One region of the Isoptericola sp. 178 genome, then DNA from elsewhere that is predicted to be linked to it. Evidence: predicted binding sites of a transcription regulator. Region 1 holds the regulator's gene; the other holds the start of a gene.

What was found. The regulator HspR, encoded in region 1, represses chaperone genes until heat shock. The targets are predictions, from matches to a motif close to AAGTTGAGTCNNNNNGACTCAACTT.
Region 2: the regulator HspR is predicted to act here: its motif matches at 12,898-12,922, upstream of clpB (ATP-dependent chaperone ClpB).

Annotation. Positions count from the first base shown of each region.
Region 1 is NZ_JAUQYN010000004.1:154,295-169,459, forward strand. Features, by position in the region: gene Q6349_RS13895 (sigma-70 family RNA polymerase sigma factor) at 1-2,116, opposite strand, end outside; gene Q6349_RS13900 (hypothetical protein) at 2,296-3,057, shown strand; gene Q6349_RS13905 (DUF1540 domain-containing protein) at 3,130-3,438, opposite strand; gene Q6349_RS13910 (heat shock protein transcriptional repressor HspR) at 3,610-4,068, opposite strand; gene Q6349_RS13915 (DnaJ C-terminal domain-containing protein) at 4,107-5,114, opposite strand; gene grpE (nucleotide exchange factor GrpE) at 5,235-5,891, opposite strand; gene dnaK (molecular chaperone DnaK) at 5,888-7,777, opposite strand; gene Q6349_RS13930 (MFS transporter) at 7,947-9,107, opposite strand; gene Q6349_RS13935 (septum formation family protein) at 9,209-10,447, opposite strand; gene Q6349_RS13940 (acyl-CoA desaturase) at 10,675-11,745, shown strand; gene Q6349_RS13945 (cold-shock protein) at 11,792-12,760, opposite strand; gene Q6349_RS13950 (O-methyltransferase) at 12,843-13,514, opposite strand; gene Q6349_RS13955 (1-acyl-sn-glycerol-3-phosphate acyltransferase) at 13,578-14,153, shown strand; partial or broken gene Q6349_RS13960 (GNAT family N-acetyltransferase) at 14,191-14,586, shown strand; gene Q6349_RS13965 (universal stress protein) at 14,678-15,165, opposite strand, start outside.
Region 2 is NZ_JAUQYN010000001.1:577,316-592,480, forward strand. Features, by position in the region: gene fbaA (class II fructose-bisphosphate aldolase) at 1-104, opposite strand, end outside; gene Q6349_RS02710 (TrmH family RNA methyltransferase) at 300-911, opposite strand; gene Q6349_RS02715 (DUF368 domain-containing protein) at 904-1,875, opposite strand; gene Q6349_RS02720 (HAD-IIA family hydrolase) at 1,906-2,682, shown strand; gene pyrE (orotate phosphoribosyltransferase) at 2,791-3,372, opposite strand; gene Q6349_RS02730 (SDR family oxidoreductase) at 3,396-4,169, opposite strand; gene Q6349_RS02735 (exodeoxyribonuclease III) at 4,201-4,998, shown strand; gene Q6349_RS02740 (ribonucleoside triphosphate reductase) at 5,108-6,940, shown strand; gene Q6349_RS02745 (anaerobic ribonucleoside-triphosphate reductase activating protein) at 6,930-7,640, shown strand; gene Q6349_RS02750 (septum formation family protein) at 7,687-8,379, shown strand; cyclic di-AMP (ydaO/yuaA leader) riboswitch at 8,674-8,817, shown strand; gene Q6349_RS02755 (C40 family peptidase) at 8,822-10,165, shown strand; gene clpB (ATP-dependent chaperone ClpB) at 10,248-12,848, opposite strand; gene Q6349_RS02765 (hypothetical protein) at 13,039-14,130, shown strand; gene Q6349_RS02770 (alpha/beta hydrolase) at 14,157-15,131, shown strand.

The sequences.
Region 1 (15,165 bases):
CGTCCACGGCCTCCCCCGGCTGCAGCACGGCACCCGAGCAGAACCAGACCCCGGCGCCGCCGGCCGAGGGCTCGCAGTCCAGCCCGCCGGTGACGGAGTGCGGCACCAGCCCGGCCGGCACCCGGAGGCGGACGGCCCACCCGTCGCCGGTGGGCTGGTCGCCGGTGTTGCGCACCGAGAACGGGACCGTGCCCAGACCCGGGTTGGCGGCGAGCTCGGCGTCGGCGGCCCGCGTCGTCAGCTCGGGGCCGAACGAGCCCACGCGGGTCGGCGGCAGAGCCAGCCGGCGGACCTCCAGGCCCTCCGCCCAGACCTCCGCCATCACGTCGTAGGACCCGCCGTCCCGCACGACGACGGGCACCCGCACCGTGGTCTGCTCGTCGGCGTCGATCGTGCCGAGCCGGCACAGCACCCGCTGCGGCTCCGCGGTCGCGGTGCACGGCAGGGTCTCGACCGTCAGCGGACGCGGCACGGTGCCGCCGGCACCCTGGATGGCCGAGGACGGAGCGTGCTGCATGCCCGCCGGCAACGTGAGCCGCACGTGGGCGTCCACGGCCGGGAGCCCTCCGGGGTTGGAGACCTGGACGGTGAGGTAGTCGGTCGCGCGGGGCCGGAGCTCGGCGTCGGCGTCGGGCACATGGACGCTGACCGCGGCCGGCACCGGGATGCCGGGGTCGTCCGCGAGCCACGGCAGGTTCGCCGGGTCGGTGGGGTCCTCCTGCGGGTCCGGGCCGGGAGACGGGTCGGCCCGCCCCTCGGCGTCCGCCGACGGCCACGGGGACGCCTCGACCGCCACCGGGGCGCCGTCCGGGACCTCCTGCGCGGCGTCGGCGTCGCTGATCACCCCGAGCACGGAGACGACCCCGACCGTGGCCGCGGCCACGGCGCCGGTCGAGGCGACGACAGCCGCCCCGGACACTCCCGCGGCGCCGGCGGCACCAGCCCCTGCCGTGGCACCGGCGGCTGCCGCCGCTCCGCCGACGGCCGATCCGCCGGCGGCCGCCCCGGTGGCCGTGCCCGCGGTGGCCGCACCGGCCGCTCCGGCGCCGGCCCCCGCGGCACCGGTACCGGCTGCTCCGGCGCCGGCTGCTCCGGCGCCGGCCGCTCCGGCCCCGCCGGCGGCCGCGGCCCCACCCGCACCGGCGGCCGTGGAGGTCCCGGCGACGGTCGAGGCCCCGGCGGCCGTGGCGCCCGCGCTCCCGGCCGTCGCCCCGGTCCCCACGGTCCCGGCCGTCGCCCCTGCACCCGCGGCACCGGCTCCCACGCCGGCACCCGCCGCCGCGCCCGCGCCGATCGTCGCGGTGCCCAGCGGGAGCGCACCGAGGATCGCGGTCCCGGCGAGGCCGACGACGAGGGGCGCGACGACGGCGCGCATGCCGTGGGCGACGTCGCCGAGCTCGAGCACGAGGGTCCGGCAGTCCTGGCACACCTCGAGATGACGGTCGACCTTGGCGACCTCACGGCGGGCGAGCCCGCCGCGCACGTAACCACCGAGCAGGGGGTTCACCGCCCGGCAGGAGTCGGCGGGGTCGCCGCAGAGGTGCTGCTGCAGGTAGCCGACCCGCAGCCCCTCCCGGGCGCGGTAGGCCAGGGCCGAGACCCCGTTCGGCGTCAGCCCGAGGATGGGCGCCACCTGGGCGGGTGAGAGCTCCTCGACCTCCGTGTACCAGAGCACGGCCTGCCAGCGCTCGGGGAGGCCGTCGTAGGCACGGGCGACCACGGAGCTCTCGAACCCGGCCAGCGCGGGGTCCTCGGGGGACGAGGAGGGACCCATCGCGTCCTCGAAGGTCCCGTCGTCGTCGGTGGGCCGGGTGCGGCGCGCGCCGTGGGCGAGGTCGGCGGCGAGACGGCGCACGACGGTGAACAGGTACGCGCGGAAGTGGGTGTCCGGTCCGTTGCCCTGCTGCAGCACGCCGAGGACCCGCTGGAAGGCGTCGGAGACCACGTCGTCGGCGTCGCCGTCGCACCGCACGTACTGGCGCGCCAGGACCCGGGCGGCGCCGCTGTGCCGTGCGTAGAGGGCGCCGTAGGCCTCGAGGCTGCCTCCGCGCACCTCAAGGATCAGCTCGCCGTCGCTGGGAGCTGATCCGTCCGATCCCACGTAGACGTCGGTCACACTCGTCCGCTTCTCGCCCGGTTGTCGGCCTCTGCACCCGCGTCGACACGGGACGCTCACACTCTATCCGTACCCCGTGCACGTCGCCGCCCGGCCGAGCGGGCTGATCCGGGCCGGTTTCACCCGCACACGTCGCGGGTTTCTGCGTCATAGTGGGGGGCCATGAGAGTCACATCAGCATGAGCCTGCCGCCCGGCGACACCGTCGCCGTCGCCACGCGCGAACGCTGGCGCACCACGAGCCTGACGGAGGTCTGGCTGCGCCCGGGCGACTGGTACCACCCGGCCGTGGACGCGGTCGTCGAGGCCATCATCGAGGGCCGCTCGCCCGAGGCCCCCGCGCACCGGCTGGGCAACGCCCGCAGCGCCGCCGGCATCTCCCTGGACGAGACGCTGGAGGACGTCGCCTGCCTGTTCCGGACGGTGGGCTCCCCGGTCGACGTCGACGCGGTCCGCGGATCGGCCCTGGGCTGGGCGCTGGGACGGGAGCGCCGGCCCGCCCTGAGCGGTGTCCGTGATCCCGCGACCGGCCTGCCGACGGGGGACTACCTGGGCGAGCGGCTGCGCGAGACCTACGGACGGGCGGAACGTGACGGCGTCGAGGCGTCCGAGTCCCACTGCCTGGTCGTGGTGGACGTGGCCGTCGAGGCGCTGGACCCCTGGCAACGCATGGCACGCGCCGCGTCGGTGGGGCGGACCCTGGACCAGGTGTTCGGCGGCGGGCACCCGATGGCGTCCCTCAGCGACGGCGTCTTCGCCGTCCTGTGCGAGCGGTCGGCGGACATCCCGCGCCTGTCCCAGGGCGTGCGTCGCATCATCGAGCGGAACGCCCAGATCCTCGGGGTCTCCGAGACGATGCGTCGGCCGGTCCGGGTGTGGATGGAGCGGCTGCCCCGTGACCACGAGGCGGCGCTCGACCTGCTCGAGCACCTGCGGCGCTGACGGCCCGCACCGCGACACGAGGGCCCCGGACGGATCTCCCGTCCGGGGCTCTGGTCGTGCTGCGCGGCGTGCTCAGGCCTCGGTGAAGGTGAGGCAGTCGGCGTGGTGGTCGTCCTGCGGACCGGACCCGACGCGGATCGCCGAGGCGCCGCACTCGAGGTCCTTGTTGTGGACGCAGTCGATGCGCTGGCAGGCGCCGACGTGCGCGACGACCTTGTCGAGCCCGCCCTTGGTGCCGAGCGGGATGAACGTGGCGCAGGCGGCGTCACCGGGGACCCCGGCGATCGTGACGGCACCCGCGTGGCAGTCGTGGTCGTGGTTGTAGCTGCAGCCCTCCACCGAACACTCGGTGACCTCGGGCATCTCCATCAGCGTGGTCATGGCCGCTCCTCGGGTCGCTGGATCATCGCCGAACCATTTCGATGATAGGCGCGTCTCGACATTCCTGCCGAGAAACCAAAGGCGACCTCGAAAGATCAGGGGAGGCTTACCGAGCGATTCGTGAATTGCGAAAGGACGGCATTTCCAAATTCCGCGGTCGGCGCCGTCGCCTCACCCGCGGTCGCGCGAGGGACGCCACAGGACCAGTGCACCGCCCCGCTCCCGCCGCGGGTCGATGTCGAGCCGCAGCTCCGAGCGTCGCACGCGGCGGCCCAGCGGCACCGCGACGACGTCACCACCCGTGCCGGCGGCGAAGACGCGACCCTCCGCCTCGTCCCGCGCGGCGATGAGCCCCGCCAGCTCGGAGAGCCGTCGCTCGAGCTGGCCGACCTGGTGCTCGAGGTCGAGGATGCGCTTGATCCCGGCGAGGTTGATGCCCTCCTCCTGGGCGAGGCGCTGCACCTCGAGCAACCGGGCGACGTCGCGCCGGGAGTAGCGGCGCCCGCGCCCGCGGGCGCGCCGGGGCACGACCAGACCGAGCCGGTCGTACTGGCGCAGCGTCTGCGGGTGCATGCCGGACAGCTGCGCGGCCTGCGAGACCGTCAGCACCGGTGCGTCGTCGGTGACCATCTCGACCTCCCTCGCGCCCTGAGGTTACCGGTGCGTGCCTACTGGGCGGCCTGGGCGCCGAGCTCCGCGCGCACGTCGCCGGTGTCCACCTGTGCCGCGAACTCCTCCAGCGCCTGCTTCGCCGACCTGCTGAGCTTCTGCGGCACGACGACCTGGATCGTCACCAGCAGGTCGCCGGTGCGCTTCGCCGTCGCCACGCCACGACCCTTGACCCGCAGCACGCGGCCCGACGGCGTGCCCGCGGCGACCTTGAGACGCACCGTCTCGCCCGACAGCGTGGGCACCTCGACGGTCGTGCCGAGCGCCGCCTCGGCGAAGGTCACCGGCAGCGTCATGCGCAGGTTCGCGCCGTCCATCGCGTACACGGGGTGGGACTCGACGTGCACCTTGATGAGCAGGTCCCCGTCCGGGCCACCGTTCATGCCGGGCCGGCCCTTGCCGCGCAGCCGGATCTTCTGGCCGTCGTGGACCCCGGCGGGGATCCGCGCGGTCATCTTCCGGCCGTCGACGGTCAGCTCGACCGTCGTGCCCTCGACCGCCGCGCGGAAGGGCAGCGTGGCCCGCGTCTCGACGTCGGCGCCCTTCTGGCGCTGGGGCCCGCCGAACCCGGCCGGGCGTCCGCCCGCGCCCCCGCCGAACATCGATCCGAGGATGTCCTCGAAGCCGCCGCCGGTCTGCTGGTACTGGACCCGGGGGCCTCCGGGGCCGCCCGCCCGGCCGGCACCGCCGCCGAACATGGAGCTGAAGATGTCCTCGAACCCGGCCTGGCCGCCACCCGCACCGGGCGCTCCGGCGAACCGGGCGCCGCCGCCGGCCATGGAGCGCAGCGCGTCGTACTGCTTCCGCTGCTCGGGGTCGGAGAGCACCGCGTAGGCCTCGCCGATCTCCTTGAACCGCGCCTCGGCGGCGGCGTCACCCGGGTTCTGGTCCGGGTGGTACTGGCGCGCCAGCTTGCGGTACGCCTTCTTCAGGGCCGCCTCGTCGGCGTCCTTGGGAACGCCGAGCGCGGCGTAGAAGTCCTTCTCGATCCAGTCCTGGCCGGTCACGACGTTCCTTTCTGCTGCACGTGCACGAGCCGCGGCCGCTGTTCGGCAGTTCGTGCCTCGTTCGGCAGCTCAGGCTGCCGAACGAGGCACGAACTGCCGAACGAAGCCGGCGTCGTGCGGCTACTCCGGTCCGACGACGCCCACGCGGGCGGCGCGGACCACCTTGTCACCGATGCGGTAACCGGGCTCGACCACCAGGTTCACCGTGGTGGCGGTCGCCTCGGCGTCCGTGTTGTGCATGAGCGCCTCGTGCACGGTCGGGTCGAACTCCTCGCCCACGGCACCGAACCGCTCGATGCCGAACTTGCCGAGCGAGGCGTCGAGCTTCTCCGCGATCGCCGCCATCGGGCCGGACAGCTCGCCGTGCGACTTGGCCCGCTCGATGTCGTCGAGCACGGGCAGCAGCGCCGCGAGCACGTCCTGCGTGCCCTGGGTCCGCGCGGCCTCCTGGTCACGCAGCGCCCGGTTGCGGTAGTTGGTGAAGCTCGCGCGCTCCCGCTGGAGCGCGTCGAGGTTCTCGGCCGCCTGGGCCTTGGCCTGCAGCAGCTCGGAGTCCTCGGCGGCCTCGCCGACCGGCTCGAAGTCGAGCGCCTCCAGGGGGTCGCCCTCGCCGGACGACGCCGCGGCCTCGTCGGTCTCGGGGGCGCCCTCGGGCGTCTCGCGCTTCTCGCCGGTGGTGGGGTCGACCTTGCGCTTGTCCGTGAAGTGGAAGGGGGAGTCCCCCGAGCCGCCGTTCTCCGGCGGCTCGGGGGTGCCCTGCGTCTCGTCGGACGTCACTGGGAGTCCTTCTTCTCGTCCTCGTCGTCCACGATCTCGGCGTCGACGACGTCCTCGTCGGAGCTCTCGGACTCCGACGACGGCGCGTCGCCCGCCGTGGTGCCGGCGGTGCCGGCGTCCGCACCCGCGGCCTGCTCGGCCGAGTAGAGCGCCTCGCCGATCTTCTGCGAGGAGGCACCGAGCTTCTCGTAGGCGGACTTGATCGCCTCGGCGTCCTCGCCCTCCAGGGCGGTCTTCACCGCGGCGATGTCGCCCTCGACCTCGGAGACGACGTCGGCGGGAAGCTTGTCACGGTTGTCCGCGATCTGCTTCTCCATCGAGTAGGCGAAGGACTCCGCCTGGTTGCGGGTCTCGGCCTCCTCGCGACGCTTCTTGTCCTCCTCGGCGTGCTCCTCGGCGTCCTTGACCATGCGGTCGATGTCCTCCTGCGGCAGCGCGGAGCCACCGGTGATCTTCATCGACTGCTCGGTCCCGGTGCCGCGGTCCTTGGCGGACACGTGCACGATGCCGTTGGCGTCGATGTCGAAGGTGACCTCGATCTGCGGGACGCCGCGCGGGGCCGGGGCGATGCCGGTGAGCTCGAAGGTGCCCAGCGGCTTGTTGTCCCGGGTGAACTCGCGCTCGCCCTGGAAGACCTGGATCGCCACGGAGGGCTGGTTGTCCTCGGCGGTGGAGAAGATCTCGCTGCGCTTGGTCGGGATGGCCGTGTTGCGCTCGATGAGCTTGGTCATCACGCCGCCCTTGGTCTCGATACCGAGGGAGAGCGGGGTGACGTCGATGAGCAGCACGTCCTTGCGCTCACCGCCGATGACACCGGCCTGCAGCGCGGCGCCGACGGCGACGACCTCGTCCGGGTTGACACCCTTGTTCGGGTCCTTGCCGCCGGTCAGGTCGCGCACGACGTCGGCGACGGCCGGCATCCGGGTCGAACCGCCGACCATCACGACGTGGTCGATCTCCGAGACGGAGATGCCGGCGTCGCGGATGACGGCGTGGAACGGCTCCTTGGTGCGGTCGACCAGGTCCTGCGTCATCTGCTGGAACTGCGCGCGGGTCAGCTTCTCGTCCAGGTGGACGGGGCCGTTCTCGCTCATCGACAGGTACTGCATCGAGATGTTGGTGCTCGTCGCGGAGGAGAGCTCCTTCTTGGCCTGCTCGGCCGCCTCGCGCAGGCGCTGCAGGGCGATCTTGTCCTTGGACAGGTCGACGCCCTCGGTGTTCTTCACCTGCTTGATGAGGTGCTCGACGATGCGCTGGTCCCAGTCGTCGCCGCCGAGGCGGTTGTCACCGGAGGTGGCGCGGACCTGGATGGTGGAGAAGTCGTCGTCGTCCTTGCCGACCTCGAGCAGGGAGACGTCGAAGGTGCCGCCACCGAGGTCGAAGACCAGGATGAGCTCGTCCTGCTTGGACTTGTCGAGGCCGTAGGCCAGCGCGGCGGCGGTCGGCTCGTTGACGATGCGCTGGACGTTCAGGCCGGCGATCTGACCGGCGTCCTTGGTGGCCTGACGCTCGGCGTCGTTGAAGTACGCCGGGACGGTGACGACCGCGTCGGTGACGGGCTCGCCCAGGTACTCCTCGGCGTCGCGCTTCAGCTTGCCCAGGATGCGGGCGCTGATCTCCTGCGCGGTGTACTTCTTGTCGTCGATCTCGGTGGACCAGTCGGTGCCCATGTGGCGCTTGACCGAGGAGATGGTCCGGTCGACGTTGGTGACGGCCTGGCGCTTGGCGACCTCGCCGACGAGGACCTCGCCGGTCTTGGAGAACGCGACGACCGACGGGGTCGTGCGGGCGCCCTCGGCGTTGGCGATGACGGTGGGCTCGCCACCCTCCAGGACGGCGACCACCGAGTTGGTGGTGCCGAGGTCGATTCCGACAGCTCGGGACATGTTGGCACTCCTTGTTCGTGCGGGGGTTGAGTCGTCTGCACTCAACGTAAGACGCCGCCCGGCGGCTGTCCAGTCGAGAGGGACGAAGTTGAGTCTGCCTCACTCAACCTTGCACGGAGCGGCGATATTCCCACAGGTCGGAGGACATGTTCGCCGACGGTGAAGCGCCTCACATCGACGCAGTCCGCCTGGTCGCCGGGACGGCGCAGGCCATGCCCACCACCGTGACGGCGGCGGCCACCAGGAACTGCACGGCCATGTCCGTCGACCCCGCGAGAAGTCCCAGCGCCGCGGGGCCGATGATCGAACCGACCGCCAACGCGAGGAGCGTCGCACTGAAGCCGGCGGAGGGTCGCTCGGGAAAGACGTGCCCGCTCCACACCGCGAGCAGCGCCGACATCATCATGAAGCCCGGCCCGTAGAGCGCACCGGAGGCCACGACCCCCGACCAGGTGCCCGGGAACAGCCCGAGCAGCCCGATGGCACCGGCCAGCAGAGCCAGTGCGAGCAACAGGATCCGCCGCAGGCCGAACCGCCTCACCAGGTCGCCCGTGACGAGGCCGACCACCCCGACGACGCCGACGCACGCCCACAGCACCGACCGCGTGGACTCGGGCAGGCCCCGGTCCAGGGCCAGATCGGCGGCGTACGTCCAGTAGAACGCGCTCGACACCCCGAACAGGAGCGCCACCGCGAGGAGCGGCCACGAGTCACCGTTGACGAACCACCGCCAGCCCGGCCCACCGGCCCGACGTCGGGTGGCCGTCCGCCGGTAGGGCTGGGTGGGCAGCAGCCGCGCGTTCCACAGCATGCTTCCGAGGGCGAGGGCCGCGAAGACGATCCACGCGAGACGCCAGGACCCACCGGCGACCAGCGCGACAGGTCCCGCCACGGCCAGCCCGACGGCGGTTCCGGTGCTCACGACGGACAGGACCCGGTCCCGGCTCCGCGGACGGACCAGCTGGGAGACGGCGTCCGACAGGGGCGCCCACGCCCACCCCGGACTGGTGCTGGCGAGCAGTGCACCCGTCGCCATCACACCGGCGTGCGGGGCCAGGGCGATGAGCGTCATCCCGACGGTCGCGCACGCCCCGGCCAGGACCACGGGCAGCCGCGGGCCGAAGCGGGCGGCGAGCACGCCGCCCGCCAGCAGTGCCAGCAGGTAGCTCGCGTAGCTACCACCCGAGACGAGTCCGAGCGTCTCGGTCGACAGGCCGAACTCGTCCTCGAACACCGGGACGAACAGTCCGTAGCCGTAACGGGCGAACCCGAAGGAGACCCCGATGATCGACATCCCGGCCAGTCCGACGTGCCACGGTCCGACAGTCATGCGTGCCTCCCGGCCGCGAGCCGGTCTCTCGCACGCGGCCCGGTTCCAGCCCACCAGCCGTGGCTGCTCCTGACAAGGGGAACAGGTCGCGCACAGACCTGTCATCCGTCCGTCGGGGTATCGACCACAGCCACGGTGTCATCCGCCAGCGACCCCGTGACCGGGACCGGGGCCCATTCCTGAGAACCCTCGGCCGACCCGGCGTAGCCCGACGTCACGTAGGCGAGACAGGCCAACGCCCGGTCGTCGAACTGGTACCAGGCGGCGGCGGTGGGGTACACCGCGACGACGTCCACGCGATACCCGCCCTCGACCGACAGGTCCTGCTGGCGGCACGACGCGGTGGCGCGCCTGGCCAGCTCCGACTCACCGGGGTACTCGACGGGATCCCGGGGAGCGTCGTCCAGCACCAGCACGGGCCAGGCCCCCGTCTCGACCACCTCACCCGTGTGCGGTTCGTCGCAGTCGAGCACACCCACCTGCCCCAAAGCTGCCTCCGGGGCCTCGGGCTCGGTCAGGTCGAGGCAGTCTCCGGCCCGGAGCGCACCCCGGTCCTTGGTCTCCACGGTGTCGCCGAACACCGCTCCCCCGCCGAAGGCGACCGCCAGCGCGACGACGGCGGGCCAGACCCACCACGGGGTCCGGCGGCGCGGGACCGGCTCCTCGGCCGCACCGGACGGACCTGCTCCCGTCGATGCACCCCCGTTCGACGAGGTGTGCGCCGGCGCGGGGCCGTGCTGCTTCTTGTCGACGTCGTGCTCGACGATGCTCAGCAGGAACCGCAGCACGCCGAAGATCACGAACGCCCGCACGATCACCAGCGCGAGGCCCACGTCGAACTCGTAACCCGTGACGGGCTGCTCCCACCCGAGCGTGGCCGGCACGTCGAGCGGGAAGGCGTCCCAGGTCATCCAGAAGACGAGCTCCCCCGCCCGGGCGAAGGACGTTCCCGACCCCACGAGCGCCGCGACGCCGTAGACCATCCACAAGATGAACCAGAGGGCGGACAGCGCGGCCATCGATCCGGGGCGCACGCCGTGGTGCCCCGTCGCGCGGTTGACGAAGAAGAGCACGACCGCCGTGGCCGCACTGCCGAACGCCACCACCGAGACCCACGGATCTACCGGGACGACGTGGGTCGCTCGGAGCAGGAGGACCAGAACGACCGCCGTGACGGCCCAGGCCAGCCCGTGCATCGGGAGCCAGCGGCGGTCGCACAGATCGACGAAGCCGCCGTGCAGCTCGCGTGCTCGCGACCTGACCTGCGGCACCGCGTGAACGGTGACCGCGTCGCGCACGAGCGACAGCGGGCTCCTCGGCGAGCCCTCGACCTCGGACATGATCCGCTCCGACGCGATCGACGGACGGCCCGGCGGGCCGTCGAGCACCATCTACCGGAGGAGAGCGACACCGCACCGACGCTGATACGGGACGGACGTGCACCGTTCGTTCACGAGTCGTCTGCTCCCCCGGTACGGCCGACCCCCTAGTGTGAAGCCATTCACATCACAGGCATCACCTCACGACCGCGGCTGAGAAGTCGACACCCCCGACGACGAGGACGTCCATGACCTCCGCCGCACTGCGCGCCGACAACCCTGTCACCAGCACCTACGCCGCCCTGTCCCGCACCGTCCGGGACGCCGGTCTGCTGCGCAGGACACCCCGCTACTACCTGTGGACCCTCGGCGTGCTCACCGCCGCGCTGGGCGGGATCGTCACGGGTTCCGTCCTCCTGGGTGACTCCTGGTTCCAGCTCCTCATGGCCGGTGCGCTGGGCCTGGTCCTGACCCAGTTCTCGTTCGTCGCGCACGAGGCGGCGCACAAGCAGGTGTTCGCCTCCGGACCGGTCAACGACCGCGTCGGGCGCATCCTCGCCAACGGGGTGGCCGGCATCAGCTACTCCTGGTGGATGTCCAAGCACACGCGCCACCACGCCAACCCGAACAAGGTCGGCAAGGACCCGGACATCGCGATGGACACCATCGCGTTCACCGAGGAGCAGGCCCGCGAGCAGAAGGGCTTCCTGGCGCTGGTCAACCGCTACCAGGGCTGGTTGTTCTTCCCGCTCCTCACCCTCGAGGGCGTGAACCTGCACGTCACCTCGATCCGGTCCCTCTTCACCGGGAGGCCGGACACCCTGCGCGCCCGTATCAACGAGCTCGTCGTGATCGGCCTGCGCCTGAGCCTGTACCTCGCGGTGCTGTTCGTGTTCCTGCCCGTCGGGCTGGCCTTCGCGTTCCTCGGTGTGCAGATGGCCGTGTTCGGCGTCTACATGGGCGCCTCGTTCGCCCCGAACCACAAGGGCATGGCGCTGATCCCCGCGGACAGCAAGCTGGACTTCCTGTCCAAGCAGGTGCTGACCTCGCGCAACATCCGCGGCGGCTGGTGGATGAACATCCTCATGGGCGGCCTGAACTTCCAGATCGAGCACCACCTGTTTCCCTCCATGCCGCGCCCCCACCTGGCCCGGGCCCGGGAGATCGTCCGCGAGCACTGTGCGCACCTGGGCATCCCGTACACGGAGACGAGCCTGGTGGCCTCCTACGGCATCGTCGTGCGCTACCTGAACCGGGTGGGCCTCCAGGCCCGCGACCCGTTCGACTGCCCGATGTTCCACCAGCTGCGCGGGCGCTGAGGAGTCGGGGCGAGGGCGGCGGCGGTGCTCGGACCTGCCGCCGCGCTCACACGATCTCGACGCGGTCCGCCTGCGGTCCCCGGTCGCTCTGGCGCACCGTGAACCGGACCCGGTCGCCCTCCTCCAGCATCTCGGCGCCCCGCACCACCGACACGTGCACGAACAGGTCCTCGCCGCCGTCGTCGGGCGCGATGAACCCGAAGCCGCGGTCCGCGTCGTACCGTGCGACGGTCCCTTCGCCTCCCCGCACCGGCCCGCGGGATGCGGGCGGACGGCCCGGTCGTCCGCGGCCCGCCACGTCACGCCCGCTCCCCGCGCCCCGCACGACCTGGACGTTGCGGGCGTTCGGCCCCCGGTCGCCGTCGACGACGTCGAACGTCACCCGCGCGCCCTCGGCGAGCTCGGACGTCCCCCGGCCGAGCGCCTTGACGTGGACGAAGACGTCCTCGCCGCCCGCGTCCGGAGCGATGAACCCGAAGCCCTTGGCCTCGTCGAAGAAGGACACGGTGCCGTCGGCACCGTCCGAGGCCGGCTTCGCGGCCTCCGCCGCGAGCGGGAGCAGGTGGTCCGCCTGCGGCCCCTTCTCCCCCTCGACGACGAGGAACGCCACGCGCTGCCCCTCCGTGATGACGCCGCCGGTGACGATGGCCGAGCTGTGGACGAAGATCTCGGCACGACCGCCGTCAGGCGTGACGAAGCCGTAGCCCTTGGTCGGCTCGTACCAGTTGACCGTGCCGAGCACGCCCAGCGGCGCATCGGCAGGCTGGTCGCCCGTGACACGGACCCGGCGCGCCTGCGGGCCCCGGTCACCCTCGCCCACCTCGAACTCGACGGACTGCCCCTCGCGGAGCTGTTTCGGTCCCGTGCCACCGCCGACGATCTCGGACGCATGCACGAACAGGTCGTCGGCGTCGTTCCCTCGGTCGATGAAACCGAACCCTCGGTCGGCGTCGAACCATCGGACGGTTCCCTGGTGCACGAAGAGCTCCTCGTTGGTGGTGGACGGTGCTGTCATCCAGTGTCCCCCCACAGCACCCCTGACAGGTGCGCCCGGCCGCCCCCGTCGCCCCCGGGGCCTGTCCGGAACCTCACACCGCTCAGGTCACGCGCGCGATCGCGAACCCGTCCCACCCCTTGGCCCCGACCGTCTGGAGCGCGGTCGCGGTCAGCCGCGGGTCGCTCCCCAGGGCGTGCAGGAACTCCCGCACCCCGACGACGTCCGGGTCGTCGTCCTCCGGGTCGACGACGGCTCCCCGGCGGACCACGTTGTCCCCCACGATGACGCTGCCGGGCCGCGTCACGCGCAGCGCCAGCTCGAGGTAGGCGGGCATGTTCGCCTTGTCGGCGTCGACGAACACGAGGTCGTACGGCTCCGCACCGCGGTCGGCGAGGCGTGCCACGACGTCCAGCGCGCGCCCCACCTCGATACGCACCAGCGGGCCGACGCCGGCGCGGTCGACGTTCTCCCGCGCGACCTCGGCGTGCCGCGGGTCGAGCTCCACCGTCGTCACGTGCCCCGCTCCCCCCACCGCGCGGGCGAGCCAGATGGTGGAGTAGCCGGCGAGCGTGCCGATCTCCAGCACCCGCCGGGCACCGGAGACCTGTGCGAGCAGCGCGAGGAACGCCCCCTGGGTCGCCGTGACCTCGATCGGGGGCAGACCGCGCTGCCGCCCGCGGTCCCGCGCGGCGACGAGCGCCGCGTCCTCCTCCACGAGCTCGCCGGCCAGGTAGGCGTCGACCTCGGACCAGCCCTGCTCCGCGCTCGCCATACCGCCGATGATGGCACCGAACCCGTCCGCACGGGCGGTCGTGGCACGCCGTAGGATCGTCGCGTGCTCACTTCGCTCCGTCGCGGCATCGCGCGTCTGTACTGGCGGATCAGCCAGTGGCGGCTGAAGACCGAACCGGCCCCCGACCGGACCGGCATCCTCATCGGCGCCCCGCACACCTCCAACTGGGACTTCGTCCTCATGCTCGCCATCGCCTGGCGGCTGGGGATCGACGTGCGCTGGTTGGGCAAGCACACCTTGTTCACCGGGTGGCGGGGACCGATCATGCGCGCCCTGGGCGGCATCCCGGTGGACCGCCGGGACCCGTCGCGCGTCGTCGACGACATCGTCGACCGGGTCGCGGCCGGGGAGACCTTCCACCTCGTGGTGACACCCGAGGGCACCCGCTCGGGCAACGGCTGGAAGTCGGGGTTCTACCGGATCGCCCGCGAGGCGGACCTGCCCATCACCCTGGGGTACGTCGACCGGACCACGATGACCACGGGTCTGGGCCCGACCATGGAGCTGACCGGCGAGGTCACGATGGACATGGACCGGATCCGCGCCTTCTACGCCGACAAGGCGGGCGTCCGGCCCGAGCTACGCACCGAACCGCGCCTGCGCTCCGAGGACAACTGACCGGGAACCGGAGCGGCCGGAGTCGTACTTCACCCCCGAGCACCACGCGCGGACCGTCCCGGACGAGCTCGCCGCGCACCGCGCCGGCCGCACCGTCCCGTGCGTCCTGGCGCGCGACAGCGAGGTCGTCGGCCGCGTCACGCTGAGCGACGTCGTGGCCGGCCCGTTCCGCAACGCCCACCTCGGCTACTGGCTCGCCGGCGCCGTCACGGGACACGGCGTGATGACCGCCGCCGTCGAGGCGCTCGTCACCCATGCACGGGACGCCGTCGGTCTGCACCGTCTGCAGGCCGCGACGCTGCCGCACAACCACGACTCGCAGGGCGTGCTCGCCCGGACCGGCTTCGAGAAGATCGGCTACGCCCCGCGCTACCTGCAGATCGCGGGCGCCTGGCAGGACCACGTCCTGTTCCAGCGGATCCTGCACGACTGAGACGTCGGCGCTGGTCGACCGGGCCTGCACACAGCAGCGTCCCGCCCGGCCGTCGGGGGAAGACGGCCGGACGGGACGTGTCCCACGGGTCCTACGCGGGCTCGTGGGCGATCAGGACCGGGCAGGGTGCGTGCCGCACCAGCCGGTCGGGCATCGACCCCAGCACCCGGCCGACCATCGGCGAGTGCTTGCGTCCGCCGACGACGGCGAGGTCGTGCCGGTTGAGCCGCTGCTGCAGGACGTCGATCGGCACCCCGGTGACGACCTCCGTCGACACCTCGACGTCCGGGAACTTGTCGGTCCAGCGCGACATGATGTCCGTCATCGCCTTCATGGCCTCGTCCCGGTACTCCTGCGAGAGCGCGCTGGCCATGGCGTACGGCCCGGCGATGAAGTCCGGGTGCACGGCGTGCACCACGAGCAGCGGCGCCGCGGCGCAGTCGGCCTCCCCGAACGCCTGCTCCAGGACGCGGTCGGCCTGCTCGTCGGTGTCGACGGCGGCCACGACCCGCCAGATCGGGCCGACGCTGTCGCTCGGGGTGACGGAGTGCTGCGCGACCGGGTCGGTCGGGACGACGA
Region 2 (15,165 bases), on a different contig from region 1:
GTGATGGTCTGGGACGACGTGATGTTGACGGCGGGGTAGGCGAACTTGCCGGCCTTCGCCCGGTCGATCATCTCGGCGTAGACCTCGGGGGTTGCGATAGGCATCTGCGGTACTCCAATGAGGGGACGTACGAGGGACGACGCAGGCGGGCGACGTCCCACCGTCGCTGGTGGCCGGCGAGCACGCAGCCCACATGCATCCGGATTTTCTCACGTCCGACGCATCACCGTCACATGGCGTCGCACAGGATGAGACGGTCGCCCGGGTCATCGGTGGCGCGACGGGACGTCACGGGCGGTTCACAGATGCTGCGACGCCCAGGCGTGCAGGGCGATCGCCGCCGCGGCGCCGGCGTTCAACGACCGTGTCGACCCGTGCTGGGTGATGTGGACGACGACGTCGCACACCGCCTGCGCCTGCGGGGTCAGCCCGTCGGACTCCTGGCCGAGGAGCAGCACGCACCGCGGCGGCAGCTCGCGGCGCTCGAGCGCCACCGAGCCCGGCACGTTGTCCACGCCGACCACGGGCAGGCGTTCGCCGGCCGCCCACGCGGCGAAGGACTCGGCGTCCGGGTGGTGCTGGACGTGCAGGTAGCGGTCGGTGACCATCGCACCGCGCCGGTTCCACCGCCGCCGGCCCACGATGTGCACGCCGGCGACGTTGAAGGCGTTGGAGGTGCGCACCACGGAGCCGATGTTCAGGTCGTGCGCCCAGTTCTCGATCGCGACGTGCAGCTGCCGGTCCGCCGGACGACGTCGGTCCATGTCCGCCACGATCGCCTCGACCGACCAGTAGCGGTACGCGTCGACGACGTTGCGCCGGTCGCCGTGCTCGAGCAGCTCGGGGTCGTAGCGCGGGTCGTCGGGCCAGGGCCCGGCCCACGGACCGACGCCGACGACCCGGTCACTCATCGCCGTCCCGCGTGGACTCCCACCAGAACAGCGCGCCGACCACCGCGGCCCCCGCGAGGGCGAGCAGCAGGGGGCCGACGACGGCGCTCGCGTCGTCCGGGGCCAGCAGCCCGCCGTCGGCGTCCTGCCACGGCCACAGGGCCCGCAGCGAGCCGATCATGAGCCCGGCGAGCACCGCCATCGTGCCCTGCCGCCGGTGCTCGAGCAGCCAGTGCAGCAGCTTCACGAACGAGGCCAGGCCGACGGCGGCACCGACGACGAACGCGCCCAGGAAGGCCAGGTCGCGGTTCTCGACGGCCTGCTGGACCGGGATGTACAGCCCGAGGATCACCAGCAGCGTCGACCCCGAGACGCCCGGCAGCACGAGCGCGTTGATCGCGACCGCCGCCGACCCGGCGACGTACCACAGCGAGGGGTCGACGACCTGCGACGGCGGCAGCCCGACGAAGAAGAACCCGACCACGGCGGCACCCAGCAGCAGCACGGCGTCCAGCGGCCGGAACCGGCGGGGCATCATGCTCAGCGGCACGAGCACCGACACCGCGATCATGCCGAAGAACACCGACCGCACCGGGACCGGGTTCTCCTCGAGCAGCGGGGCGATCGTGTTCAGCGAGGCGAGGAGCACCACCACCATGCCGCCCAGCACGGGGGCGAGGAAGCGCCAGTCCACCGCCCGCAGCGCCCGGCCGGCCGGGCGCAGCCCGTGCCCCTGCGCCACGCCCTGGACCAGCTCGCGGCCGGCGTGCACGACCTGGCTCGCCGCGGCCAGCAGCTGGTCGTACAGACCCGTGATGAGCGCGACGGTCCCGCCGGAGATGCCGGGGACGGACTCGGCCATGCCGACCAGCCCGCCGCGGGCCGCCAGGCCCGGGGCGGAGCGCCAGCTCGTGCCGGACGCGGGGGCCGCGTGGCGGCGGACGGCACCGGTGTGGGTGGGAGGATCTGCGTGCTCGTCGGTCACGCTCGAAGCCTACGGGCTACCGTGTCTGCCATGACCGAGCGGAAGATCGAGTGCTGGCTGACCGACATGGACGGCGTCCTCGTGCACGAGGGCGAGGCCATCGACGGCGCGGCGGAGTTCATCGACGCCCTCCGGGAGAAGAAGCGCCGCTTCCTGGTGCTCACGAACAACTCGATCTTCACCCCGCGCGACCTGGCCGCCCGGCTCGCCACGTCGGGGGTCGAGGTGCCGGAGGAGTCCATCTGGACCTCGGCTCTCGCCACCGCCACGTTCCTCGCCGAGCAGGTGCCCGGCGGGTCGGCGTACGTCATCGGCGAGGCGGGGCTGACCACCGCCCTGCACGAGGCGGGGTACACCCTCACCGACACCGAACCCGACTACGTCGTGCTCGGCGAGACCCGCACCTACTCGTTCGAGGCGATCACCAAGGCGGTCCGGCTCATCAAGGGGGGCGCGCGGTTCATCGCCACGAACCCGGACACCACCGGGCCGTCGCCCGAGGGGCCGCTGCCGGCCACCGGTTCCGTGGCGGCGATGATCACGGCCGCCACCGGCCGCTCGCCCTACTACGTGGGCAAGCCGAACCCGATGATGTTCCGCTCGGCCCTCAACCGCATCGAGGCCCACTCGGAGACGACGGCCATGATCGGCGACCGCATGGACACCGACATCGTGGCCGGGATCGAGGCCGGCCTGGAGACGTTCCTGGTGCTGACCGGGACGACCGTGGAGGACGAGGTCGACGAGCACCCGTTCCGCCCGTCCCACGTCGTGGAGTCCGTCGCGGACCTCGTCGACCGCGTCTGACCCGAGGGGCGCCCGCCCCGTCACTCCACCGCCGTCTCCGCTGTGGGCATGAAATCTACGGCCCATGACCGGTGCGGGGCGGCAGATTTCATACCCACAACGCGAGGGTCAGCCGTTCAGGCCGAGGTCCTCGAGGTCGAAGAGGTAGTGGTACGGCACCCCGAGCGCCTCGATCTTCTCCCCGGCCCCGGTGGCGCGGTCGACGATCGTGGCGCAGCCGAGCACCTCGGCACCGGCCCCGCGCAACGCCTCGATCGCGGTGATCGGCGATCCGCCGGTCGTGGTGGTGTCCTCCAGCACGACGACCTTGCGCCCCGTGACGTCCGGCCCCTCGATCTGCCGCTGCATGCCGTGGGCCTTGGCCTCCTTGCGCACGACGAAGGCGTCGAGGTCCTGCCCGCGGGAGGCCGCGGCGTGCAGCAGCGCGTCCGCGATGGGGTCCGCACCGAGGGTCAGTCCCCCGACGGCGTCGACCTCGGCGGTCCCGAGCCCGACCTCCTCGAGGTGGTCCAGCAGGACGTGCCCGACCAGCGGGGCCGCACGGTGGTGCAGGGTGATGCGACGCAGGTCGACGTAGTAGTCGGCCTCCTTGCCGGAGGAGAGCGTCACCTTCCCGTGCACGACGGCGAGGTCCTTGACGAGCTGCAGCAGCTGCTCGCGGGGGGTCGGGGAGAAGTCGGCGGAAGTCACGGGTACCAGGGTACGGGGGCGCGTCAGCGGTAGTGCCCGACGGCGCGCACCGCCCAGCGGGGCATCGCGCGCAGCAGCGCGGCGGCCGCCTTGTAGCGCACCGAGGGCGTGGAGATGACGACGCCGCGGCGCACGTCCGCGAGCGCCTCGGCCGCCACGTCGGCGGCGTGCAGCCAGGCGCCGTCCGGCAGGACCTCCGTGCTCAGGCCGGCACGGTCGTGGAACTCCGTGCGGGTGAAGCCGGGGCAGAGCACGGTCGCGGTGACACCGGTCCCCTTCAGCTCGACGGCCAGCCCCTCGGTGAAGGTCCGTACGTAGGCCTTGGCGGCGGCGTAGCTGCCGCCCGCCGTCAGGGCCGCCACCGAGGCGACGTTGAGCACGGCACCCCGGCCGCGCGGGACCATCTGACCGACGGCGGCGTGGGACAGCACCATGACCGCCCGGACCATGACGTCGACGGCGTCGAGCTCGATGTCCAGGTCCCCGGCGACGAACCGCTGCGCGGGGGCGAAACCGGCGTTGTTGACCAGCAGGCCGACCGGACGGCGGTCGTCCTCCGGGTCCGCGCCGGTCACGGTGAGCCGCTCGGCGACCCGGGTGACGTCGTCGTGGCGCGCCAGGTCCGCCTGGATCACCTCGACGTGGACACCGGCCGCGGCCCGGATCTGTCCGGCGACGCGGTCGAGCCGCTCGCCGTCACGGGCGACGAGGACGAGGTCGTGGCGAGCGGTGGCGAGCTGCCAGGCGATCTCGAGTCCGAGACCGGCGGTCGCACCGGTGACGAGCGCAGTACCCATGACGGCACTCTATGTGTCCTAGGGTGCTCGCGTGCGCATCGCCACGTGGAACGTGAACTCCGTCCGCACGCGGCTGGACCGCGTGCTGGCCTTCCTGGAACGGTCCGGGACGGACGTGCTGGCCGTCCAGGAGACCAAGTGCCGGGACGACCAGTTCCCCCACCGGGCCTTCGAGGAGGCGGGGTACGAGGTGGCGCACACCGGCTACCACCAGTGGAACGGCGTGGCCGTGGTCTCCCGGGTGGGTGTCGAGGACGTGGCGACGTCGTTCCCGCACCAGCCCACGTTCGCCAAGCCCGACGAGGAACCGCGTCTCGAGGCCCGCGCCCTCGGGGCCACCTGCGGCGGCGTGCGGGTCTGGTCGCTGTACGTGCCGCACGGCCGCGCGCTGGACGACCCGCACTACGCCTACAAGCTGGCCTGGCTGGAAGGCCTGCGCACCGACGCCGAGCAGTGGCTGGCGGCGGACCCCGGGGCGCAGCTCGCCCTGCTCGGCGACTGGAACGTCATCCCCCGCGACACCGACGTCTGGGACGTCACGGCGTTCGAGGGCAGGACCCACGTGTCGGCCGCCGAGCGGGCGGCGTTCGAGGCCTTCGGACCTGCGGGGTACACGGAGGTGACGCGCGAGCACCTGCCCGCGCCGCACACGTACACCTACTGGGACTACCAGCAGCTCGCGTTCCCGCGGGACAAGGGGCTGCGCATCGACTTCGCGTACGCCTCGCCGGCGCTGCGCGACCGGGTCACCGGTGCGACGGTCGACCGGGGCGAGCGACGCGGCAAGGGCGCCAGCGACCACGTGCCGGTGATGCTCGACCTGGTCTGAGGCGCCGAGGTGACGGCCGGTCCGGATCGATGTCACGCCGGCCGCCGCGGCGTGTCGGGAGGGCCCCCTCCCTCGCCTCGCTAGGCTCGTGAATGTCTTCACAAGCCTGATGCGAGGAGTCGCCGTGGGTACGCAGATCGATGCCTCCGCCGCCGTGGGCGAGTACGTCGCCCGGGCCGACTGGCGGGTGCACGCCAACGCCAACCAGGGCTACTCCCTCGGTGGCCTCGTCCTGAACGTCGCGGGCAAGACGATCGCGAACTACTGGCTCGACGAGGTGTTCTCCCCCGAGCTGGCCGCCGCGCACCGGCAGGGCGACCTGCACGTCCACGACCTCGACGTGCTCGGCGGCTACTGCGCCGGGTGGTCGCTGCGCCAGCTGCTGTCCGAGGGGTTCGGCGGGGTCGCGGGGGCGGTCGCCTCCTGGCCGCCCCGGCACCTGAGCTCGGCGCTCGGGCAGATCGTCAACTTCTTCGGCACGCTGCAGAACGAGTGGGCGGGGGCCCAGGCCTTCAGCTCCTTCGACACCCTGCTGGCCCCGTACGTCCACGTCGACCGCCTCAGCCAGGCCGAGGTCACCCAGGCCCTGCAGGAGTTCGTCCACAACCTCAACGTGCCGTCCCGCTGGGGCACCCAGACGCCGTTCACCAACCTGACCTTCGACCTCACCTGCCCGCCCGACCTCGCCGACGAGCACCCCGTCGTCGGCGACGACGTCCTCGACGTCACCTACGGCGACCTGCAGGCCGAGTCCGACATGATCAACCGGGCGTTCGTGGCCGTCATGTCCGCCGGGGACGCCGCCGGCCGGGTGTTCACCTTCCCGATCCCGACGTACAACATCACGCCGGACTTCGACTGGGACTCCGAGATCTCCGAGGAGATCTTCGAGATGACCGCGCGGTACGGCACGCCGTACTTCCAGAACTTCATCAGCTCCGACCTGAACCCCGGCGACGTGCGCTCGATGTGCTGCCGCCTCCAGCTCGACCTGCGCGAGCTGCTCGCGCGCGGCAACGGGCTGTTCGGGTCCGGCGAGCAGACCGGCTCGCTCGGCGTGGTCACGATCAACTGCGCCCGGCTCGGGCACGTCCACGGCCCGGACCGCGAGGCGCTGTACGCGGCGCTGGACCGCCTCGTCGACCTCGCCGCCGACGGTCTCGAGGCACGCCGCGAGACGGTCCAGCGGCTCATGGACGGCGGGCTGTACCCCTGGACGCGGCGCTACCTCGGGACGCTCGACGCCCACTTCTCCACCATCGGCGTCAACGGGGTCAACGAGATGATCCGCAACGCCACCGCCGACACCGAGGACATCACCACGCCGGCCGGGCACGCCACGGCCCTCGAGCTGCTCGACCACCTGCGCACGCGCCTCGTCGAGATCCAGGAGCGCACGGGCCACCTGTACAACCTGGAGGCGACCCCTGCCGAGGGCACGACCTACCGGTTCGCCCGCGAGGACCGCGCCCGCTACCCGGGGATCCTGCAGGCCGGGACCCCGGAGCAGCCGTACTACACGAACTCCACCCAGCTCCCGGTCGGCTTCACCGACGACCCGTTCGAGGCACTCGCCCGCCAGGACGAGCTGCAGCGGCGCTACACGGGCGGCACGGTGCTGCACCTCTACCTGGGCGAGCAGATGTCCGGCGCCGAGTCGTGCCGCCTGCTCGTGCGCCGTGCCCTGGAGAACCACCGGCTGCCCTACCTCACGGTGACGCCGACGTTCTCGATCTGCGCCACGCACGGCTACCTCGCGGGCGACGTGCGGTCCTGCCCGACCTGCGGCGCCGGGACCGAGGTGTGGACCCGGGTGATGGGGTACTTCCGCCCCGTGGCGTCCTTCAACACCGGCAAGCAGGGCGAGTACGCCGAGCGCGTGCCGTTCCGGGAGCCCGCGGCCTCCCGGGAGCCCGCGGCGGTGACCGTCGATGTCGCCTGACGCGCCGGCCCGGGCACCGCTGCGCATCGCCGGCTTCGTGCCGTTCTCGACGGTCGACCGGCCCGGTCGTCTGGTCGCCACCGCGTTCACCCAGGGATGCCCGTGGCGGTGCACCTACTGCCACAACCCCTCCCTGATCGACCCCCGGCGGCGGCCCGGTGCGACCTGGTCGGAGGTCCTCGAGCTGCTGCGCAAGCGCCGCAGCCTCCTGGACGGCCTGGTGATCTCCGGCGGTGAACCCACCCTCCAGCCCGGCCTGGCGGACGCCTGCCGCGACGTCCGCGACCTCGGGCTCGAGGTCGGCGTGCACTCCGGCGGCCCCTGGCCGACCCGGCTCGCCCGCGTGCTGCCCCTGGTGGACTGGGTCGGCCTGGACATCAAGGCGGTGCCGGACCGGTACGAGCTCGTCACCGGAGCGGCACCGTCCGGGCGGGCGGCGTGGGAGTCGGCCCGGCTCGTGGTCGAGTCCGGGGTCGACCACGAGATCCGCACCACCGTCGACCCCACCGTGCACACCCGCGAGGACGTCCTGGCGATCGGCGCGCGCCTCACCGCGCTCGGCGTCCGCCGGTGGGTGCTGCAGGAGGCGCGACCGGACGGCGCACGGGCCGGGTGGGTGCGCCGCCTGGACCGCCGACGGCTGTCCGACGTGCTGCGCGAGGACGACCTGCCGGGCGTCGAGCGCCGCGTGGGGGTCTGAACCGCCCGGACCCGGAAGGAGCGCCCGGCTCGGTAGGTTGGCTCCCATGACCGAGCGCCCCGAGGACGACCTCTCCTTCGCCTCGCCCGGCCCGGAGGCGTCCGGCCCCGCCCCGGACGGGACGCGGGGTCCGGCCCGTCCCTCCCCCGGCCCGGCACCGACGGGCGCGTCGGACCGCCGGCCGGTGGACCCCGGGGCCCGCTGGGGCGTCCCCGGACCCACGCCGGCCGAGCGCGCCGCGGCGCGGCGCCGGGCCCGGATCTGGGTGCTGTCGGTCCTCGCCCTGATCCTGCTCGTGGTCGGCGGCGCCGTGGGGGCCTCCTACCTGACGACGAGCACGCGCGAGGAGGCGTGGGAACCCGTCGCGGCCGACGTCACCGCGCCGGAGACCGTCAACGCCGTGCAGCTCGTCCTCGGCTCGTGCCTCGCCGAGGCCCCGACCGACGGCGCCGTGGGACGCGTCGAGGTGGTGCCGTGCGGCGAGCCGCACGCGGCCGAGGTGGTCGGGCGCACCGACGCGTCGGCGGACGCCGTCTGGCCCGGCGCGGACGAGGCGGCGGCCCGCACCGCGCGGGGCTGCACCCCGGACCTCCTGGGCCCGCAGGCGCGCGCGGACGACTCCACACGGGTCGAGCTGGTGGTCTGGGCGCCGAGCGAGGAGTCCTGGGCCGCCGGGGACCGCACGGGGCTGTGCGTGGCCGTCGTGGACGGCACGCGGACCGGCTCGCTCCTGGACTGAGCGGCCGGGAACGTCATCGGATCGGTGCCCGATCTTCACCTCCCCGGCACCCCGGATGGGTCGATCGCCCGATCCCGGCCCTCGGTCGACGGCCGTTTCCGACGGTTCCGGCGCGCCGTGTCCGTCATGTCGGACAGCGTCCCGCCGCCGGATCCCTTCACACCGCCTCCACCATCGGCGCAGGAGGTGACCGTTATCTGACCGTGACCTCCGACCGTTTCGGGGCTAGCGTCCTGTCGTCGCCCGGAGACCGGGCGGCGACCGGCCCGGTGCCCAGTGCTGCCGACGGGACGGCCCACCGGAGCACCGACGGCAGCAGCGGGAGACCCAGGTTCTTCGGGTGACGTCAGCGCCACCCTCGGGGTGAAGCCGTCCATCGGCGGCAGGCCACCACTTCTCGGCCTAACCCGACAGCTCATCTCGCCGGCTGGAGGAGTACCCCATGTCCACACCCTCGCTGGATGCTGCGCGCCCGCAGGGTGCCGTGCGCACCCCCAGGAAACGCCACGCCGCCGTCGCCATGACGCTCACGGCGGCCCTCGCCGGCGGCACGCTGGTCGCCGGCGCCGGATCGGCCGCCGCCGACGACGCGCTCACGACCACCACGGACGAGACCGTCGCCGACGAGACCACCTCGGCCGGCACGACCACCACGGACGCGACCGACACGTCGGTCTCCGACGGCACCGCGACCCCGACGCCGGAACCCGTCGTCGAGGACACCGCGTCGCCCGAGCCGACGACCACCACGGACGGGACGACCACGACGCCGACCGAGGAACCGGCCGCCGAGGACACCGGCACCGCCACCGAGGAGCCCGTCGTCGTGAGCACGACGCCCGACGTCTCGGTGTCGAAGTCCCGCAGCACCGGCCGCAAGGGACAGGGCCACACCCGCCCCCGCTACACGGTCCGCGCGACCGCGGACGGCGAGGCGTTCGCCGGCCGGGTCCGGCTCTACGTCCAGGGCACCAAGGTCGCGGTCAAGAGCCTCGACGGGGACGGCACGATCCACTTCCGCCCCGGGTTCTCCCACTACGACGTCGGCCGCAACGGCATCCGCGTCGTCGTCGCGCCGGCCGCCTCCACCGGGTTGGAGCAGGTGACGAAGCACCGCAGGGTGTGGATCAAGCCCAAGGCGACGACCAACATGTACGTCTCCAAGAGCCGTCACACGGCCACGAAGGGCAAGTGGCACACCCGCCCGAAGTACACGGTGAAGCTGCGCAAGTGGGGCGAGCCCGTCCAGGGCCGGGTGCGCCTGTTCATCTCCGGCGACAAGGTCGCCGTGAAGAAGACCAACAAGTACGGGGTCGTCCGGTTCCGGCCGGGGCTCGGCAAGTACGACCTGGGCAAGAACAGGATCCGCGTCGTCGGGGTGCCGGCCCGGGCCGAGGGACTCAAGAAGTCGACCAAGTACCGGAAGGTCCACGTCAAGCCGAAGATGACCCGCGGCCAGAAGGTCGTCCGGGTGGCCCACAACTACATCGGGCACCGGTACTCGTGGGGCGGCACGTCGCCCGCCACCGGGTTCGACTGCTCGGGGTTCACGTCCTACGTGTACAAGAAGGCGATCGGCAAGACCCTGCCGCGCTCGTCGTCGGCCCAGGCCTCCCTCGGCACGCGCGTCTCGCGCAGCAACGCCCGGCAGGGCGACCTGGTCTACTCGCCGGGGCACATCGGGATCTACGCCGGCAACGGCCGGATCATCGAGTCGGCCCGTCCGGGCGTCGGCGTGGTGAAGCGCCAGATCTGGCAGAGCAGCCCGCGGTTCATCCGCATCTGACCGGCACCGGTCCGGGCGCCGCGAGCGCCCGACGGCCCCGCCTTCCGCACGGAGGGCGGGGCCGTCGTCGTCCCGGCGACGATCAGGCCAGCGAGAGCCCCTCGGCACCCTCGACGCGGTCGACGACGACGGTGTCCCCGTCGGCCGTCTCGCCGGACAGCAGCCGGCGGGCCAGCCGGTCGCCGATCTCGCGCTGGACGAGCCGCCGCAGCGGGCGGGCGCCGTAGGCGGGGTCGTACCCCTCGACCGCCAGCCACCGGCGGGCGGACGGCGTCACGTCGAGCGTGATGCGCCGGTCGGCCAGCCGCTGGGCGAGCGCCGCGACCTGCAGCTCGACGATCCGTCCCAGCTCGTCGAGGGACAGCGCGTCGAAGAGGACCACGTCGTCCAGCCGGTTGAGGAACTCGGGCTTGAAGGCCGTGCGCACCGCCGTCATGACGCTCTCGCGCTTGGCCTCCTGGTCCATCACCGGGTCGACGAGGAACTGCGAGCCGAGGTTCGAGGTCAGCACCAGGATGGTGTTGCGGAAGTCGACGGTGCGGCCCTGGCCGTCGGTGAGGCGACCGTCGTCGAGCACCTGCAGCAGGATGTCGAAGACCTCGGGGTGGGCCTTCTCCACCTCGTCGAGCAGCACCACGGAGTAGGGCCGGCGGCGCACGGCCTCGGTGAGCTGCCCGCCCTCCTCGTAGCCGACGTACCCGGGGGGTGCGCCGACCAGCCGCGCCACCGAGTGCTTCTCGGAGTACTCGGACATGTCGATGCGCACCATGGCGCGCTCGTCGTCGAAGAGGAACTCGGCCAGGGACTTGGCGAGCTCGGTCTTGCCGACACCGGTCGGCCCGAGGAACAGGAAGGACCCGGTGGGCCGGTCGGGGTCCGCCACCCCGGCCCGCGAGCGCCGCACGGCGTCGGACACGGAGCGCACCGCCGCCTGCTGCCCGATGAGCCGCTCGCCGAGCACGTCCTCCATGTGCAGGAGCTTCTCGGTCTCCCCCTGGAGCATGCGGCCGGCGGGGATGCCGGTCCAGGCCGAGACGACCTCGGCGACCTCGTCCGCCCCGACCTTGTCGGCGATCATCGGCGTCTCGTGCGCCGCCTCCTCGGCCGCCTCCTCGGAGGCCTCGGCCTGCTCGGCCTCGACGAGCTCGCGCTCGACCTGCGGGATCTCCCCGTAGAGCAGGCGCGCGGCGGACTCGAGGTCGCCCTGGCGCTGCAGGCGGTCGGCCTCGGTGCGCAGCTCGTCGATGCGGGCGCGCAGGTCGCCCACCCGGTTGTGGCCGGCCTTCTCGGCCTCCCAGCGCGCGGTGAGGGCGGCGAGCTCCTCGCGGCGATCGGCCAGGTCGGCGCGCAGCTTCTCCAGCCGGTCCCGGGAGGCCGTGTCGTCGGAGTCCTTGAGGACGACCTCCTCCATCTCCAGCCGGGTGACGGCGCGCTGCAGCTCGTCGATCTCCACCGGGGAGGAGTCCATCTCCATGCGCAGCCGGGAGGCGGCCTCGTCGACCAGGTCGATCGCCTTGTCCGGGAGCTGGCGCCCGGAGATGTACCGGTCGGACAGCGCCGCGGCGGCGACCAGCGCGGAGTCGGCGATGGTGACCTTGTGGTGGGCCTCGTAGCGCTCCTTGAGGCCGCGCAGGATCGCCACCGTGTCCTCCACGGAGGGCTCGCCGACGAACACCTGCTGGAACCGCCGCTCCAGGGCGGGGTCCTTCTCGATGTTCTCGCGGTACTCGTCGAGCGTGGTGGCGCCGACCATGCGCAGCTCGCCGCGGGCGAGCATCGGCTTGAGCATGTTGCCGGCGTCCATGGCGCCCTCGCCGCCGGCGCCCGCGCCGACCACGGTGTGCAGCTCGTCGATGAAGGTGATGACCTCGCCGTCGGAGGCGGTGATCTCCTCCAGGACGGCCTTGAGCCGCTCCTCGAACTCGCCGCGGTACTTGGCCCCGGCGACCATGCCGGCCAGGTCGAGGGCGACGAGCCGCTTGCCCTGCAGGGAGGTGGGCACGTCCCCGGCGACCACGCGCTGGGCCAGCCCCTCGACGACGGCCGTCTTGCCGACACCGGGCTCGCCGATGAGCACGGGGTTGTTCTTGGTGCGGCGGGACAGCACCTGCACGACCCGGCGGATCTCGGCGTCCCGGCCGATGACCGGGTCGAGCCGGCCGTCCCGGGCCTGCTGGGTCAGGTCGGTGCCGTACTGCTCCAGGGCCTTGTAGGTGCCCTCGGGGTTGGGGCTGGTGACCTTCCCGGAGCCGCGGACGGCGGGCAGGGCAGCTCGCAGCGCGTCCGCGGTGGCGCCGGCGTCGGTGAGGGCCTGGGCGGCGGCCGAGCGGCCGGCGGCGACCGCGATGAGCAGGTGCTCGGTGGAGACGTACTCGTCGCCGAGCGCCTCGGCCTCCTGGGCCGCGGTGCTCAGCACGGTCTGCATGGCGCGGGACGGCGAGGGCTGGGCCACGCCCTCACCGCTGGCGGTGGGCAGCGCGACGAGGGCCGCGCGGGTCTTCTGCCCGATCTGCTGGGGGTTGGCACCGACCGCCTCGAGCAGACCGACCGCCACCCCGCCGGTCTGCTGGAGCAGCGCCGACAGGAGGTGGGCCGGCTCGAGCTGCGGGTTGCCGGCCGCCGATGCCGACTGCACGGCGTCGCCGATCGCCTGCTGCGACATCGTCGTGAACTTGGTGTCCATGGATCCTCCGGGTCCGGGGTCGTGATGACTGCTGAGGTCAACCTCCGCAGAGTTGAGTCTATTCCGCTCAACTTTGCGTCGCCACGCGAGGGTCGGCGCTGATGGGACGTCGCCCGGCACCGCGGGTGAATCCTGCCGGGCGACCCGGGGCCGGGGTGCCGGTCCCCGCCCGGTCGGCGATGCTGGAACGGTGAGGACCACCACGCCCGTCCACGCGCCCGCCACGAACCGCCCCCGTCGCCGGCACCCGCTGCGGCGCGCCTCCGTCGCGGCGCTCGCGACCGTCGGCCTGCTCGCCCTGGGCGGCTGCATGAAGGTCGACTGGGACATGACCCTGCACGAGGACGACACCGCGTCCGGCACCGTGATCATGGGTTTCTCCGACGAGCTCGCCGAGTCGATGGGCATGGACCCCCAGGAGCTGTGGGACATGTCCAACGAGGGGGGCGACTCGTTCACCGAGGGCATGCCCGAGGGGTCCACCGAGCAGCCGTACTCGGACGGCGAGTACACCGGCGTGGAGGTCACGTTCACCGACCAGCCGATCTCCGAGATGGCCGGCGGCGCGGAGGACGAGCTCTCCGTCACCCGCGAGGGCGACGAGTTCGTCGTGGACGGCGTCTTCGACCTCAGCGAGGACGCCGCGGACATGGGGGACACCGGCGACCTGCCCGAGGGCCTCCTCGACAGCTTCGACATGCGCATCGCCGTGACCTTCCCCGGCGAGGTCACCGAGACCACGGGCGAGGTCGAGGGGACCACCGTCGTGTGGACCCCCACGTTCGGCCAGGTCACCGAGGTCTACGCCCGCGGCTCCGCGGTGGGCGACGGCGCGGCAGCCCCGGAGGAGGGTGCCACCGACGAGCCCACCGAGGACGCCGACGAGGGCACCACCGGCACCGGTGACGACGTCGCCGACGCGGCCCAGCAGGACGACGCGGGCTTCCCCTGGTGGATCGTCGGCCTGGTGCTCGGCCTGGCGGTCCTGGGTGTGGTGGTCGCGCTCGTCGTGCGCAACAACCGGCGGCCGGGTCCACCCGCCGCGGGGGCACCCGGGAGCGGCCCGGCGCCCTACGCCGCCGGCGGCGTCCCGCCCGGGTACGGTCAGCCGCAGCAGCAGGCACCGCCCGTCGTGCCACCGCAGCAGACCGCACCGCAGCCCTACCCCCCGCCGTACCAGGGACCCGCGCAGCAGCCGCCGGCAGGTCCGCAGCAACCCCCGGCCGGCCCCCAGCAGCCTCCGCAGGACCCGGACGGCACCCCGCCCGCCGCTCCGCGCTGACCCTCCGTGGCCGCTAGCCTCGGGCCATGACGCAGCTCGAGGACGGCACGGCCCCCACGCCCGGCACCGACTGGCACCCGGACCTGCTGGGCGACGGGTTCGAGGCCCGGACACTGCACCTGCCCGACGACGCGACGGCCACCCTGGTCCGCCACACGCCGTCCGTGGCCCCGCAGGGCGCCCCGGCACGGGTCGCCGTGCTGGTCGTGCACGGCCTGGCGGACTACTTCTTCCACCCCCACGTGGCCAGGGCCCTGGCGGCGGCCGGGTTCGCGGCCTACGCCGTCGACCTGCGCGGCCACGGACGATCCTGGGACGCCCACGCCGCCGCCGGCCGGGACCCGAACCAGGAACCGGACCTCGCGGTCCACGCCGTGGATCTCGACGCGGCCGCCGACGCCGTCCGCGCGGCCGGGCACGAACACCTCGTGGTCATGGCCCACTCCACCGGCGGCCTCGTCGTGCCGCTGTGGGCGTCGGCCCGCCCGGGACGCGCCGACGCGCTGGTGCTCAACAGTCCGTGGTTCGAGCACCACGCCCCTGCTCCCGTGCGGTGGGTCTCCGCCGCCGTCGCCGAGGCGGTCGCCCCGCTGGCGCCCCGGGCCGTGCTCGGCCATCTCGACGATGCCTACCCCCGCGCCCTGCACCGCGCGCACGAGGGGGAGTGGGACTTCGACCCCGCGTGGAAGCCGCTCGAGCCGTTCCCGGTGCGGGCCGCCTGGTTCCGCTCCGTCCGTCGGTCGCAGCGACGTCTGGCGCGCGGGCTGGACCTGGAGATCCCGGTGCTCGTGGTGACCTCGGACCGCACGACCCGCACCGAGCACCTGAGCAGCGACACGGTGCTCGACGTCGACCAGATGCGCGCGATCGCCCCCCGGCTGGGGGACGACGTCAGCCTCGTCACGATCCGCGGCGGGATGCACGACCTCGCGCTCTCGCCCTCCCCCGCGCGCGAGGAGTACCTGCAGGTCGTCGTCGACTGGATCCGCGCCGCCGTCTGAGGCCCGCCCGCACGCGGGGTCCCATCGTCGTGTC